Regions from separate parts of the Duganella zoogloeoides genome, predicted to be linked through region 1. Evidence: predicted binding sites of a transcription regulator. Region 1 holds the regulator's gene; the other holds the start of a gene.

Evidence for each region. The regulator HrcA, encoded in region 1, represses chaperone genes, less so after heat shock. The targets are predictions, from matches to a motif close to TTAGCACTCNNNNNNNNNGAGTGCTAA.
Region 2: a site for HrcA is predicted at 1,872-1,898, ahead of rpoH (RNA polymerase sigma factor RpoH). Genes of this name have one in related genera too.

Annotation. Positions count from the first base shown of each region.
Region 1 covers NZ_CP140152.1:134,791-139,208, reverse strand. Annotated here, with positions in the region: gene dapB (4-hydroxy-tetrahydrodipicolinate reductase) at 1-156, opposite strand, end outside; gene SR858_RS00625 (outer membrane protein assembly factor BamE) at 170-811, opposite strand; gene fur (ferric iron uptake transcriptional regulator) at 1,028-1,459, shown strand; gene hrcA (heat-inducible transcriptional repressor HrcA) at 1,460-2,476, opposite strand; gene SR858_RS00610 (HAD family hydrolase) at 2,488-3,222, opposite strand; gene SR858_RS00605 (hypothetical protein) at 3,440-4,060, shown strand; gene SR858_RS00600 (hypothetical protein) at 4,103-4,418, shown strand, end outside.
Region 2 covers NZ_CP140152.1:4,964,340-4,968,757, reverse strand. Annotated here, with positions in the region: gene SR858_RS21910 (hypothetical protein) at 1-379, opposite strand, end outside; gene SR858_RS21905 (hypothetical protein) at 549-812, shown strand; gene rpoH (RNA polymerase sigma factor RpoH) at 903-1,802, opposite strand; gene ftsX (permease-like cell division protein FtsX) at 2,093-3,010, opposite strand; gene ftsE (cell division ATP-binding protein FtsE) at 3,007-3,663, opposite strand; gene ftsY (signal recognition particle-docking protein FtsY) at 3,687-4,418, opposite strand, start outside.

The DNA of each region.
Region 1 (4,418 bases):
GCCGAGGAAGGCGGCGGCATCTTCGCCCACCCCGGGTGCACCGGCGTGGTTGAGGGCGCCGGCCAGGCGGGCATCGTCGGCCTGCTGGACGGATTCGATCAGGATGCGGCCCATGCGGCCACCGGCGCCGGCAATGGCGATATTCATCTCGGTCATGCTGTTTCCTTGCTTATTTCGTTTCAGTACTCACGCCCACGCCAACCGGCGCAGCATTGGCCTTGTCGCTGCCCGCTGGCAGTGGCGCGGTGGACGGGGCCGGCTTGTTTTCGGGCGCGTCCTGGTTCTTCTTGATCTTCGGCGCCGGACCGGCGATGCGGGCAATGTATTCCTTTTCGGTCGGCAGGTTGCCACCTTCCCAGCGCTCGACCTTGCCGTCCTTGTCGAAGAACACGATCACGCGGCTGGTGGTGATTTCGCCGCTGCCCTTGGCCATGCGAAACGCGTAGTCCCAGCGGTTGGCGTGGAACGGGTCGGCCAGCAGCGCGGTGCCGAAGATGAAGCGGACCTGGTCGCGCGTCATGCCCACCTTGAGCTGGTTCAGCATTTCTTCCGAGACGAAGTTACCTTGCTGGATGTCGGGACGGTACGGCGAGAAGAACCACATGAAGCGTTGCAGCTTGGTGATGGTGGTGGTCTGTGCGCCCTTGCTGGCGTCCAGCGTCGGCTCGGCGTCCTTGACCTGGTTCGATCTCTCGCCCAGCGTGGTTTTGGAAGCGCAGCCACCCAGCGCTGCGGCCAGCACTACACATGCGACCACCTTGGAAGTAGAACCGTGCAACAACGACTGCGATAAAGCCTGGGTGACGCGCATAAATGTCCTCAATCTGGTCAAGCGGAATGCCAAAAAACGCCATATCATAAAGCACAATCCCTGATATGTCCTTGTTTTGCAAGGCGCAAGTGTAAAAGTTTGCAAATGCCAAAAAACCGCCAACGGTGCAAGACGGCGGTAGATTGTGTGCGGCGCGGCGCGGAGTGCGTTAAACTGTGGGCTAGCTAATCGCCAACCAGAATAAGAGTGTCCACCATGGGAAATAATCCAACCGATCTGAAGGCCAGCGGCCTGAAAGCCACGCTGCCTCGCCTTAAAATCCTGGACATCTTCCAGACCAGCGACGTCCGCCACCTGACCGCCGAGGATGTTTATAAAATCCTGCTGGCCGACAATATGGACGTGGGCCTGGCCACCGTCTACCGCGTGCTGACCCAGTTCGAGCAAGCCGGCTTGCTCAACCGCAATCATTTCGAAACCGGCAAGGCGATCTTCGAGCTGAACGCCGGTTCGCACCACGACCACCTGGTGTGCCTCGACTGCGGCCGCGTGGAAGAGTTTTACGACGAAGCCATCGAAGAGCGCCAGAACGCGATTGCCAAGGAGCGCGGTTTCAGCATTGCAGAGCACGCCCTGGCCATCTACGGCAACTGCACCAAGGTCGCCTGCCCCCACAAACCTGCCTGATCAATTATGGCTGAGCGCGTTCGATAGCAGCTTGGCCGTAATATCCACAATCGGTATCACCCGCTCGTACGCCATGCGGGTGGGGCCGATCACTCCCAGCGTGCCGACGATCTTGCCGTTGGCCGTGTACGGCGCCGTCACCACGCTCATCTCGTCCATCGGCACCAGGCTCGATTCGCCGCCGATATAGATCTGCACGCCACTGGCCTTGCTCGACATGTCGAGCAGTTGCAGCAAGCCGGTCTTTTGCTCGAACATGTCGAACATTTGCCGCAGCGACGACATATTGCTCGACAAGTCGCTGACCGACAGCAGGTTGCGCTCGCCCGAGATCACCATGTCGTCCTTGTCGTCGGCCATCGCCTCGCTGCCCGCCTCTACCGCCACCTGCATCAACCTGCTCATATCGTCGCGCAACTGGCGCACTTCGCCTGCCAGGCGGCGGTGCACGTCGTCGAGCGACAGGCCACCGTAGTTCTGGTTGATGTAATTGGCCGACTGCACCAGCTGCGACGGGCTGTAATCGACATCGGTGAGCAGCATGCGGTTCTGGACGTCGCCGGTAGGGCCGACAATGACCAGCAAAATGCGTTTTTCGCCCAGGCGCAGGAATTCGATCTGCTGGAACACCGATTCGCGGCGCGGGCTCAGTACCACGCCGGCAAACTGCGACAGCGACGACAGCATCTGCGCGGCATTGGAAATCATTTTTTGCGGCTGCGGCGCCTGCAGGCGCATGCGCGACTCCACCGACTGCTCGTCGAACGGCTGCACCGTGAGCAGGGTATCGACAAAAATCCGGTAGCCGCGCGGCGTGGGCACGCGCCCGGCCGACGTGTGCGGACTGGCCACGTAGCCGAGGTCTTCCAGGTCGGCCATGATGTTGCGGATGGTGGCCGGCGACAGGTCGAGACCGGAGATCTTGGACAAGGCGCGCGAGCCCACCGGCTGGCCGTCCGCAATATAGCGTTCTACCAGGGCTTTGAGCAGGGTTTGGGCGCGTGTGTCGAGTTGCATGGTGATTATCTTCAGTGTCCCTGGGGTTGGTCCTGCTTATTATGCCGCATCTGGTCCTTCACCCACACCAGCAGTTCGTCGAAACTGGCGCAGATGGCGTCAGGCACGATGCCGGCGTCGAGATGGGCGGTGCTGCCGCTGCGGTTGATCCACACCGCGCGCATGCCGACCGCCTGCGCGCCCTGCACGTCGAGCCGCAAGTCGTCGCCCACGTAGATGGCGTGCTCGGGCGCCACGCCCATCGCCGTACAGGCGGCCAGGAAAATTTCCGGCGCGGGCTTGGCGCGGCCGAAACTGTGCGAGGCCAGCGCCACTTCAAAGTGGTGGTGCAGACCGATGACTTCAAGGTCGGCGTTGCCGTTGGTGATCACGCCGAGGCGCAACATGGTGCGCAGCTCTTCCAGTGCGGGCAGCACGTCGTCGAACACGGTGACGGCGTTGCGCAGGGTGTGGAAATGGGCCATGGCGCCGTCGATATGGGCAACATCGGCGCCGGTTTCGAGAAACACGGCTTCCAGTGCGGCGCGGCGCAACTGGTACAGGTCGGCCACCATCTCCGGCTGGCGCTCGAGCAGCGCCATGCGCAGCGCGCGCAATTGCTCCACTGTATACTTGTCGGTCACCAGCGGCGCGCGTTCGGCCAGCCAGGCGTGCCAGCCCAGTTCGGCCGCCGCGATCACGGGGCCGATCGGCCACAGGGTGTCGTCGAGGTCGAACAGCAAGGCTTGCGGGGTACGAGTGGTCATGGTGGCATCGTTATGAGTCGGCAGAAGCCACCATTGTCGCACCGATCGCGGCCGGCCTGCCTCTGGCGCCGCATGCGGCACTAACACGCTGTTACATCCGTGGCGGCGACCGCTGTTACCAAATGCACTAAAATACCGCTCAAACCCGTGTAAGATGCTGCACCCGCGCTAGCCCTGTGCATGCTGCCGGCCCCTATTCGTTTTGGAGAAAGTTCTGATGAAAAATATGACTCTGCGCTCAAGCGTGGCCCTGCTGTGCGGCGCCATCCTGAGCGCCTGCGGCGGCAGCGACGGCAGCCTGCAAATTGCTGGCAACATTACCGGATTGACCAAGGCCGGGCTGGTGCTGGTCAACGAAGGCAACGGTGACACCCTCGAGATCGCCGCCGGACAGAGCACTTTTGTTTTCACCAAACCGGTGTCGGTCGATGACAACTTCAACGTCACCGTCAAGTCGCCCGGACCGGTCGGCGCCACCTGCGCGGTCAGCGGTGGCTCGGGCAAGGCCAATGTCTATAACGCCTATAACGTGCAGGTTGTCTGCACCAACGATCCGCGCAAGCTTGGCGGCGCGGTAGTGAACCTCAAATCGGACGGCCTGGTCATGGCCAATGGCGCCGATACCGTGAGCGTCCCCGCAGGCGCGGCCTCGTTCGTGTTCCCGCACACGATCGGCGATGGTTCGGCCTATGGCATCAATATACTCGAGCAACCCAAGACGCAGCGCTGTACCGTTACCGGCAACGCCGTGGGCACGATTGGCAACCAGGACTTGATCGTTGGCGCCACCACCAGCCCGGCCGTCACCCTCACCTGCGCTGACGTTCCAGCCACCTGATCAATACGCTCAACACGTCCTCGATAAACTCCGGAGAAATACATGAAATTTTCGTACGCAGGCGCGCTGGTCGCGCTGACCCTGGCCAGTCTGCTGTCGGCATGCGGCGGCAAAGCCCAATACACGGTGCAAGGTTCGGTGTCGGGCCTGACCGTGGATGGCTTGCAACTTAGCAATGGTGGCAATACGATCGATGTGCCCAAGGGCGCCTCGTCGTTTGCTTTCCCCCAGCAGATCGACTACGGCACCGAGTACGACATCACGATTACCCGAAATCCGGATTACTTCACCTGTGGCGTGTCCGGTGGCACGGGTTCGGCCGGCTACACGGTCAGCATCGGCGCTGCGGTCAGCTGCA
Region 2 (4,418 bases), 1.5 Mb from region 1:
TGACGCTGGTGGCGCCGTTGGGCATGCTGTCGGACAGGACGAAATTGCTGGTGGCGCCGTCCGGACGGGTGAGGCTGAAGCTGTAGCTGATATAGCCGGCCCAGACGCACACGGCGCCTTCGCGGCAGCGGCTGTCGTTGACGCGGTCGAGGCGCACGACAGGGGCGACCAGCGTGCCTGCCTTGCCGCTGGCAGCGGGCTGGGCGGCTGGCGTGATCATGGCGCTGGCGCCTTGCGCCAGCACGTAAGTGGTGTTGAACGGTTGCGGCGTGGAAGCGGCGCGGCTGGTGCCGGATGCCGAACCACAGGCATACAGCCCGGCCATCACGACCGTCAGCAGGGGCAGGACGATCAGCTGGCGCAAAATGGATTTCTTCATCTTGACCTCTCTGAATATTGTGGTTAAAAATCTTAACAAAACTATCATTTGTGTGTCGCACGGTTAAGCTGCGGTGACGGCGTGACGGCTCAGGGGCAAACAAACCCCACCGGCAGCGCCCAAGCTGCGTAGAATGTCGGCACTTAGCAAACACTCACAGGGAATTACCATGCGCAAGACCGAACTGGCCAAGGCCGATGCCAAAAAAATCATGGGCAAAATGTCGGCGGGCCACGCGTCCAGCTTCGGCAAGGCGCCGGAAGTGATCGACAAGCGCGAACAGCGCCGCCGCGACCAGGCCCTGGGCCTGGTGCCGTTTGCCGTCAAATTGAATAGCGACCTGGTTGCGCAATTAAATGCACAAGCAACGGCGCGTGGCATTGATATGAATCAGCTGGTGGGCGAATTGTTGGCGAAAAGCCTGGCTGAATAAGAAACTGCTACCCCGTACGCGGTCAGCGTGACGCGGGTTTTATTGCTTGGTGTCGGACCCGCTGGGCCCGACACCGGCTGGCAGTGCGGATTAAACGTAAGCCGCCAGCGAACCCTTCATTTTCTTCAACGCTGCCGACTCGATCTGGCGGATGCGCTCGGCCGATACGCCGAACTCTTCCGCCAGCGTGTGCAGCGTGGCGCCCGAGCCGTCGTCGTTGGCCAGCCAGCGCGCTTCGACGATGCGACGCGAGCGGGCGTCGAGCTTGCCCAGCGCCTGCTCCAGGCCTTCCGATTGCAGGCGCGTGACTTGCTCCGCTTCCAGCACCCGGGTCGGTTCCGATTGCTCGGACGACAGATAGGCGATCGGCGCGAACTTGTCGTCTTCGTCGTCGGTTGGCGACTCCAGCGCGATGTCGCGACCGCTGAGACGGGTTTCCATCTCGATTACTTCTTCACGCTTGACGTCGAGCATCTTCGCCAGGCTATCCACTTGCGCCGGGCTCATTGCATCGAGGCCGGTCTTGTGGCTGCGCAGGTTGAAGAACAGCTTGCGCTGGGCCTTGGTGGTGGCCACCTTGACCAGGCGCCAGTTTTTCAGGATGTACTCATGCATCTCGGCCTTGATCCAGTGCATGGCGTACGACACCAGGCGCACGTTCTGGTCGGGGTCGAAACGCTTGACCGCCTTCATCAGGCCGATATTACCTTCCTGGATCAGATCGGCATGCGGCAAACCGTAACCGAGGTAGCCACGGGCGATCGATACCACCAGGCGCAGGTGCGACAGCACCAGTTGCTGCGCAGCGGCCAGATCGTTGCTTTCCTTGAGGCGTTTACCCAGCGATACCTCATCGGCGTGCGTCAACATCGGCAGGCGGTTGACAGCCGAAATATAGGCGTCCAGGTTCCCCAGGTTGCCAGTGAACCCGAGTCCCAAAGCACTGTTGTTGGCAGCGGCCAACGAGGTCGTTGCGGACATCATAGTCATTTTCATTTCCTTCGCTCGATGATTGCTGGTTGCTACAAAGACATTGATTAGCTCTGCAGTGTTCATATATTAGCACTCTCTGTCCGAGAGTGCCAATCGCTGCAAATCTATGGCCTTGATAGTAAATTTGCTATGAGCTTGATGAAGCTCATCGCTTCCATGTATGAAGTGTGCGCGTTGCAGCTTAGACTGGACTTAATCTCGTGCCTATGCTGAGGGGAGGGGCTTGGGAAGTCGGTGCGCGGCCGCACCTGAGGGGGCCGCAACCAGGCGGTTGCGGCGGCGGGAGATTATTGCACGCGCGCCAGGTGGCGCTGCACCGACAGGACGGCGCCGATCAGGCCCAGCCCGGCGGACAGGGCCAGCAAACCGGCCATCAGCGGCGCAGAGAGCGGCGTCAGCTGGAATTCCGACGCATACAGGCGCGCGAACTCGGCAATTGCTGCATTGAGCGGGCGCAGCGCCAGTGCCACCGCGCCCAGGGCCAGCGCGCCCGAGCACAGGCCCAGCAGCGCACCGGTGTAATAGAAGGGGCGGTGGATGAAGCTGTCGGTGGCGCCGATCAGCTTGGAAACCTGGATTTCCTCGCGCTGGGTCAGCACCTGCAAACGGATGGTGTTGAACACCACGGCCACCACCACCGTGCCCAGCGTGGCCGCCAGCAGCAGCGCCAGGCGCAGGATGCCCAGCAGGGCGGCCAGGCGCTTGACCCAGGCCGAATCGACTTGCACCGTATCGACCCCGGGCAGCTCGCGGATCTGCTCGGCCAGCACATCCACGTCGCCGCCGGACTCGGCCAGGCGGAACGCATCGAGCTTTAGCACATAGCTGTCCGGCAAGGGGTTTTCGCCCAGGGTGGTCAGTACGTCGGCCAGGCCGCTTTTTTCCTTGAGCGTCTCCAGCGCCTTTTCGCGCTCGGTGAAAATGATCTTGGCCTGCTTGTCGGGCACGGCCTGGCGCAGCAGCACGGCCAGTTCTTCGGCTTGCTGGCGCGGCGTATCCTGCTTGAGGAAGATGCTCAGCTCGGGATCGACCGACAACTGTTCGGACATCGGGCGCACATTGTCGAGCAGGGTGGCGCCCATGAACGGCAGCGCCAGCGCAATCGCCACCACTAATATATTGAACAGAAAACTTCCCGGCGCACGGCGCAGGTGCACCAGCGCGACCGACAGCGCGTAATGGTGCTGGCGGAACCAGTAAGTCATGGCGCCACCTCCAGTTGACCATGGTTGAGCCGGATCACGCGTGCGGCCGCGTCCAGCATCTGCTCGTCGTGGCTGGAAATGAGGCAGGTCACGCCCACCGAGTGGAACGCCTTGAGTGCATCGAGCACCTTGTTGGCGCTGGCACGGTCGAGGTTGGCAGTGGGTTCGTCGGCCAGGATCACCTGCGGCCGGTTGACGATGGCGCGAGCGATCGACACGCGCTGCTGCTCGCCGCCGGACAGGGCCAGCGGCTGGGCGCTGGCGCGCTCGAGCAGGCCCACCTTGTCGAGCGCGGCGCGGGCGCGCTGCTCGGCTTCGCGATGCGACGAGCCGGTGACCAGCAGTGGCAGCATCACGTTGGCCAGGATGGTACGGTCGGTGAGCAGGCGCTGCTGCTGGAAGATCAGGCCCAGCTTGCGGCGCAGGAACGGCACGGCCGATGAGCGGATGCGCGAAATATCCTGGCCGTTGACGATCACCTGGCCCGCCGTGGGACGTTCCACGGCGGCGATCATTTTCAGCAGGGTGGACTTGCCGGCGCCGGACGGGCCGGCCAGGAACACCAGTTCGCCCTTGTCAACGTTGAACGAGAGGTCGCGCAGCGCCACCGCATCGGGGGAGTACTGCTTGGAGACGTTGCGGAATTCGATCATTCTGATGGTGTGGTTATCCGTGATTAGCCGAGCAGCGCTTCAACAAACTCGGCCGCGACAAACGGCTGCAAGTCTTCGATTTTTTCACCGATGCCAATGAAGTACACGGGCACCGGGCGTACGCGGGCGATGGCAGCGAGCACGCCGCCCTTGGCAGTGCCGTCCAGCTTGGTAATGACCAGGCCGGTCAGCTTGAGGGCGTCGTCGAACGCTTTCACTTGCGCCAGCGCATTTTGCCCGGTATTGCCGTCGATGACCAACAAGGTTTCGTGTGGTGCGCCGTCCATGCCCTTGCCGATCACGCGCTGGACCTTTTTCAATTCTTCCATCAGGTGCAACTGGGTGGGCAGGCGGCCGGCGGTGTCGATCATCACCACGTCGAGGCCGCGCGCCTTGCCCGACTGCACCGCATCAAACGACACGGCGGCCGGATCGCCGGACGCCTGCGAGATCACGGTAATGTTGTTGCGCTGGCCCCAGACCATCAGTTGCTCGCGGGCGGCGGCGCGGAATGTGTCGCCGGCGGCCAGCAGCACCGACTGGCCGTTCGACTGCATGTGCTTGGCCAGCTTGCCGATGGTGGTGGTCTTGCCGGCGCCATTGACGCCCGAGATCATCATCACCATCGGCTGGTGGCGGCCCAGTTCGAACGGCTTTTGCAGCGGCAGCAGCAGTTCGGTCAGCAATTGCTTGAGCGCGGCCTTGACGGCGGCCGCATCGAGCAGCTTGTCTTCCTTGACCTTGCGCTTGAGCGC